One region of the Salinivibrio sp. PR932 genome, then DNA from elsewhere that is predicted to be linked to it. Evidence: predicted binding sites of a transcription regulator. Region 1 holds the regulator's gene; each other region holds the start of a gene.
What was found. The regulator CRP, encoded in region 1, controls carbon source genes, mostly activating them, when cyclic AMP is high. The targets are predictions, from matches to a motif close to TGTGANNNNNNTCACA.

Region 1 (2,277 bases):
TTGAGATCCGTAAAGCACGTGAACAAGGTCGTCATATTAGCTACTTTGGCCCCACGGCCAACGACTTCCCACGCCTTGAGCAATTTTTTAAAGAATATGGCGAACAAGGCACCGGCAAGTATCGTCGTTATCTACACACCTTTGATGAAGCCGTGCCTTATAATCAAATGCCGGGCACCTTCACTCCCTGGCAAGATCTGCCTGAAAATACCGACGTATTATTTTATGAAGGCTTGCATGGCGGAGTGGTGGATGGTGACGTCAATGTCGCCCAACATGTTGATTTACTGATCGGCATGGTGCCTATCGTTAACTTGGAGTGGATTCAAAAGTTTGTCCGCGATACGCGCGACCGCGGCCATTCCCGCGAGGCCGTTACGGACTCCATTGTGCGTTCCATGGACGATTACTTGCACTATATTACGCCGCAGTTTTCTCGCACGCATATTAACTTCCAACGCGTCCCAACCGTAGATACATCTAACCCGCTGAATGCAAAAGGGATCCCGTCACTCGACGAAAGTTTTGTCGTGATCCGCTTTCGTGGCATGAAGAACGTCGATTTTCCTTATTTACTGCAAATGATCAGTGGCGCCTTTATGTCTCGGCACAACACGCTGGTCGTGCCCGGCGGTAAAATGGGATTTGCGATGGAGCTGATTATTCGCCCCTTGATCCAACAGTTGATTGAGAAAGGCAAGATAGGTTAAGCGCCGTAGCGCACTTAACGTGTATTACTTCTCAGGTCGTGATCTTAGCCACATTTTTGCCGAATTTTTAGGCGGTTGGCTTAGATCAAAATCAAGAAATCCAGATAGAAAAAAGATACACTCTTGTTAACATACAGTGAGCTTGTAGCCTGCGCCAAGACCTCGTATTCTGTGCATTGGACTGATGGGTTTCCATTCAGACAAAGACAGGACGTCGTTGCCGGGCAACACATGCAGAGGAAATAAGTTATATGGTTCCAGGAAAACCTCAAACAGACCCTACACTCGAGTGGTTCCTTTCACATTGTCATATTCACAAGTACCCGTCCAAAAGTACTCTGATCCATGCAGGGGAAAAGGCGGAGACCTTGTACTACATCGTGAAAGGTTCTGTGGCCGTACTAATCAAAGATGAAGAAGGCAAGGAGATGATCCTGTCTTACCTTAACCAAGGTGACTTCATCGGCGAACTTGGTCTGTTCGAAGAGGACCAAGAGCGCACCGCATGGGTACGTGCGAAATCACCTTGCGAAGTGGCAGAAATTTCATTCAAGAAATTCCGCCAGCTGATCCAAGTTAACCCAGACATTTTGATGCGTCTCTCCTCTCAGATGGCGCGTCGCCTGCAAGTGACCAGCCAGAAAGTGGGAGACCTTGCCTTCCTGGACGTGACCGGCCGCATTGCACAAACCCTACTGAACTTGGCGAAGCAACCTGACGCCATGACTCACCCTGACGGCATGCAAATCAAGATCACGCGTCAGGAAATCGGTCAAATTGTTGGCTGTTCGCGTGAGACGGTTGGGCGTATCCTTAAAATGCTGGAAGAGCAGAATCTTATCTCAGCTCACGGTAAAACCATTGTGGTTTACGGCACACGCTAATCCTCGCGTGTTGCGATAAAACCGGCGCTTTTGCGTCGGTTTTTTATTTTTATTGACTGGAAACTCATTACCTAAGTTCTACACTTCAAAAACGACCCATCTAACAACTGATTAACAGGATGTCGTTTATGAGAAGCTTACGTCACACCCTTGCTGCATTGCTACTCGCGGCGGTTTCTTCAACTGCTGCGGCGAATATCACCATTGTCCACCCAGAACCACGGGCTGGCTCTGCCCTCGATTTATACGCTATCGACTTGATTGAGTTTTTAGCGGAAAAATCGGGTGAGTCTGTCACGTTACAGGCCTTTCAAGGCCAAATTGGCTCTCAGTCTCGTAAAGTAGAAATGCTGAAACAAGGACGACTGACGGTAGATTGGCTCGGGGCCGACCGTACCCTTGAGTCAGAGTTACTTCCCATCCGTTATCCAGTTTTTCGGGGTCTCTTAGGCCATCGCTTGTTCATTACTAATCAAGCCACCGAACCCAAGCTTGCACAAATCAGTGACCAAGCAGGGCTCAATAATCTGACCATGATCCAAGGGCAAGGCTGGGCCGATGTGAAGGTCTTGCAGTCAGCGGGATTTCGGGTTCGAGAAATTTCAAGCTTTGAGAATATCTTTAAAGCCGTCGATACCGGACGGGCAGACCTCTTCCCGCGTGCGCTTATCGAACCTTTTAGC
Region 2 (2,277 bases), on a different contig from region 1:
GCTTTTAAAACAGTTAGCGCTTTGGCAGGAGGGAGTATGCTATCTCGGTGTTTAGTGGTAGATGATCATGAGATGATTCGAGATACCATAAGTTTGATGGCACAAGCGCTAGGGATCAAATCCGTTATCACGGCGGCCGATGGTGCTGAAGCTATATCAAGGGCCTTTCACGAACAACCTAGCTTAATTATCACTGACCTACAGATGGAGCCTATCGATGGCTTGGAGATGCTTAGGCTTATCCGTAGTGGTCGCTACCACCTACAGCACGATGTCCCGATCATCATTCTCACCGCAAATGCCTCCCAATCAGTGATAAGCGAATGCATCCGCTATGATGTTGACGCATTCATGGTCAAGCCAGTTAGAAAACAAGACCTCGAAAATCGCGTTCAACAGCTAGCCAAAGATACCAAATCCAAAAAGCCACCAAAATACTACTTTGAGATGTATCAGGCCGATCCAGCTAAATCGACCGATTTTGAGCACAATGGGGCCATTGTCTTCACTGAAGAAGAGCAGGAGAAAATCGAAAACATTTCGGACACAAGCCCGACAATTGATACAACAGCACCCCCTGTTACGCCTGAACAAGCGACAGCAAAGAGCAAAGACAGAAAGTTTATTCGTTGGCAGGACAAATACTCTGTGGGGCACTCAGAACTCGATGCCAGCAACAAGCAATTACTGGCTATCATCAATGACACCTATGAGGCTATCGCGTACCATCATGCCGATGGTGAAAAAGGAGATTTTGATGATCTCGCCCAGCGGTTTCGAGACTACATTGTGTCCCACTTCCAGCTAGAAGAAGACATTCTTCACGATCTCGCCTACCCCAAATACAAACAACATGCAGCCATCCATGAACGTTTATCACGGCAAGCACATTATGTGTTACTGCAATGCCAGGCGGATCCTGAACTGTACCCTTCAGTCTTTTTCAAGTTTTTGCGTTACTGGTGGGTACACCACGTCGTCAAAGAAGACAGACAATATCGCGAATTCCTTAGCCAGTCGCCTCAATCCGCCTAGTCACCCTATTAGATTCACAAGCAGCAAAGGTGACTAGGCTTTTTGTCTATTAAAATCTATTTTGTGTCTATTTTTAATAGCCAACCCTTTCACCTCACTCAACTCCAACTGAGACGAAGTCCAAGCCGCTCCTCCCATCTTTGTGGCATGAGTCACACCAGATTGAGAATCGTCAATACATTTAGGCCAGTAAATGTTACGCATCAAAGCATTGTGATTAATAAAAAATTTAACATTAAAAAATCTCATAAATATCATATATTTAAACTGTAGTGACAAACCGATTAGCGCAACCCGGGGTTGATAAACAAAATCCATCGCCTATTATGTATAACGAATTCGTTAGAGCACAAAACAATTATGTGGCGATCAAAAACGACAGATACGGCAGTTCTTGAAAACGAAGTCCTTGACCGTAAACAGATAAAACCGAGCACGCGGTTTGTGTTTCGTAAGCCATCAATTCGTGATGGTGGCGACATCTATCGATTAATCACTCAGTGCCCTCCGTTGGATGTGAACTCCGCCTACTGCAACTTCTTACAGGCAACGCACTTCAAAGAGACCTGTGTTGTGGCAGAGCGTGACGGCGACATTCACGGCTTCGTCTCTGGCTACATTCGTCCAGAGCAACCAGACACATTTTTTGTGTGGCAGGTAGCCGTATCGCCCAAAGCACGTGGAGAAGGGCTTGCCCTATCAATGGTCGAAGCGTTACTAGCGCGCAAAGTGTCACAAGACATCCGATTCATTGAAACCACAATCACTGAAGACAACGCTGGTTCTTGGGCGCTGTTCAAAAAGGTAGACCGCCTCTACGGTACAGGTGGTCAGCGCTCAGTGTTCCTTGATGAACAAGAGCACTTTAACGGTGAACATGACACCGAATACCTTTTCCGAATTCCACTCAAAAAATAACAGGATGAGTTATGGATATCTTTAAATCGCAGGAGTCAAATGTTCAATGTTACGCTAACAACTTCCCCGTCGTGTTTGAAAGCGCGAAGGGCTGTTGGATCACGGGCGTTGACGGCAAGCGCTACCTCGATTTTCTTGCTGGCGCCGGTTCGCTTAACTATGGACACAACAACCCGACGCTAAAAAAAGCGCTGATTGAGTACATCGAGAAAGATGGCATTACCCACGGCTTGGATATGCACACCGGTGCAAAAGCACGCTTTCTCGAGGTATTTAAAGAGCACATCTTGGCACCACGTAACTTGGACTACAAACTCCAGTTCA
Region 3 (2,277 bases), on a different contig from region 1:
GCTTTGCATCAGAGTCCGTTTTTGATGCTGAGCCTGAATCGCAATTAACTGTAGGGCAGATGGCCAGCCTTCGACGTAGGCACAGAGGGTGCTCGCGGTGGTTTCGTCGACACCATCGGCGACACGTTGATTAAAAAAGCGAGTGGTCTCTTCATTATCGAACGCAAGCAGTTCATTGCCGATCTCGATCATTAGGTCGCGAACCCGCAAATTTGCTGTCCCTAGCGGCGGATTCGCGCGCGAGGTCACCACCAAAGTCAGGCTATCGGGCATGTGCTTAATAAAAAAGCGCATTGCTTCATGGATGTCTTCATTGTCGATCAATTGGTAGTCATCCAATACCAGATAACAGGTGGACTGTAACCCAGCCAGCTCAGCGAAAACATCGGAGAGCAGCGCACGCAGGGATGAAAATTGACGCTTTTCTGCCAGTTTAACGGTATTGGGGCACCCATCATGGGTCGCTTTATTTAATGCTTGCAACAAGTAGTTGATAAAGCGGAAGCTGTCGTTGTCGCTGTCATCAATGCTGAACCAGCCGACATGGGTTTGATCGGAGAGCCATTGCGCGGCCATGGTGGTTTTACCGTAACCTGCCGGCGAGCGGAACAATACCAATTTGTAATGCGGCGCTTGTTGGAGGATATCCAATACGCGCGGGCGCAAGATGGCATTGTAGAGACGGCCGGGACGGGTAAGTTTTGACGGGATCCACATAGCGAGAAGGTCCTTTACAGCGAGTGCGGCTTTGCCGCGTTTATCCTTGTACGCAAGTGTATGTAACTGGTCTGTCACAAACTATGATCCAGCGCTGATAATTGTGCAGTTGCTCTATTTTGGTGCAGCTACGCCTTTCAATTGTGATTAAAGTCACTAATTTTATTGGTTCGGATACAGTATATGGAAGCTGTTACACGCCAGAGACGATGAATGACCCCACAATTTGCGTTAGCGCACAAAATTAACAAAAGGGATTGTTCTTTTTTCACAGCCGTATTTTGGTCAGTGTTCCCTCAAATTGTGATTTTTATCACCTCAATATCACGAAATTCCTCCATTGATGAGAGCAAGCTCACTCACAGCTTGTGATGTGGCTCTCTACGCCCTGACAACTCCTCCTTTCCTCCTCCTGTCTCGGGAGGATGTTTGCATCGACAGGCTTGGGCAGGATGACTGTCATCGAGATTTTCTTCCATTACGAGAGCGATGACATGACGCCTAAACAGCAACACGCATTTGATAAAAGCGCTTTTAAAGCCAGTATGACCCAGCATTTGACGCAGCTTGGTCGCACCCCTGAAACCGCAGAGATGCGCGATTGGTATCTCGCCTTAGGCCGCGCGCTGGCCGAACACACCACCAGTGACTTGGTTGCAACAGAAAACGATTTAGCCATCAAACAAGCGAAGAGTGTGAACTACTTATCCTTGGAGTTTTTGATTGGCCGTTTAACCGGCAACAACCTGATCAGCATGGGGCTTTACGATGAAATTGCGGCTGTGGTCAGCGAGTTTGGATTTGGCCTGACCGATTTGCTTGAGCAAGAGCGCGATCCTTCGCTGGGTAATGGTGGTTTGGGCCGCTTGGCCGCGTGTTTTATGGACTCGCTGGCAGCCCAACAGTATCCAGCGGTCGGCTATGGCTTGCACTATGAGTATGGCCTGTTCCGTCAATCATTTAAAGATGGCGCCCAACAAGAAGCACCGGATGCGTGGCGTGAGCCGGAAGGCTACCCGTGGGAAGTGGTTCGTCCTGACCTTGCCCAAACGGTTGGCTTTTATGGCCATGTGGCGGTGATTGAAGAAAACGGCCACACGCGCCGTGAATGGGTTCCTAGCCTTCATATTCAAGCGATGCCTTGGGATCTGCCTATCGTGGGCTATCAAAGCAATACGGTTTATCCACTTCGCTTATGGGAAGGTCGAGCACTGACGCCATTTGCGCTCGATGCCTTTAATGATGGTGACTATACCCGTGCGCAACAAGCCGCAATTGATGCAGGCAACCTGACCAAAGTGCTTTACCCGAACGATAATCATGATGCGGGTAAAACGTTGCGTTTGATGCAGCAATACTTCCACAGTGCGGCCTCTGTTGGGGATATTCTTCGTCGCCATTTAGATGCTGGCCACCCACTGGCTGCCCTTCCAGATTATGAAACCATTCAGTTGAATGATACTCACCCGACTATCGCCATTCCTGAGCTGATGCGTGTGTTGTTGGATGAGCACCACTTGAGCTGGGATGATGCTTGGTCTATCTCCAGCCAGACGTTTG

Region 2: ectA (diaminobutyrate acetyltransferase) is a predicted target of CRP. The motif match lies at 1,177-1,192, and genes of this name have one in related genera.
Region 3: BZG84_RS09775 (glycogen/starch/alpha-glucan phosphorylase) is a predicted target of CRP. The motif match lies at 1,062-1,077, and genes of this name have one in related genera.

The regions. Positions count from the first base shown of each region.
Region 1 covers NZ_MUFM01000011.1:31,501-33,777, forward strand. The annotation lists gene BZG84_RS07420 (phosphoribulokinase) at 1-710, shown strand, start outside; gene crp (cAMP-activated global transcriptional regulator CRP) at 962-1,594, shown strand; gene BZG84_RS07430 (hypothetical protein) at 1,723-2,277, shown strand, end outside.
Region 2 covers NZ_MUFM01000023.1:20,705-22,981, reverse strand. The annotation lists gene BZG84_RS11395 (bacteriohemerythrin) at 37-1,035, shown strand; gene ectA (diaminobutyrate acetyltransferase) at 1,396-1,953, shown strand; gene ectB (diaminobutyrate--2-oxoglutarate transaminase) at 1,965-2,277, shown strand, end outside.
Region 3 covers NZ_MUFM01000017.1:15,056-17,332, reverse strand. The annotation lists gene malT (HTH-type transcriptional regulator MalT) at 1-717, opposite strand, end outside; gene BZG84_RS09775 (glycogen/starch/alpha-glucan phosphorylase) at 1,212-2,277, shown strand, end outside.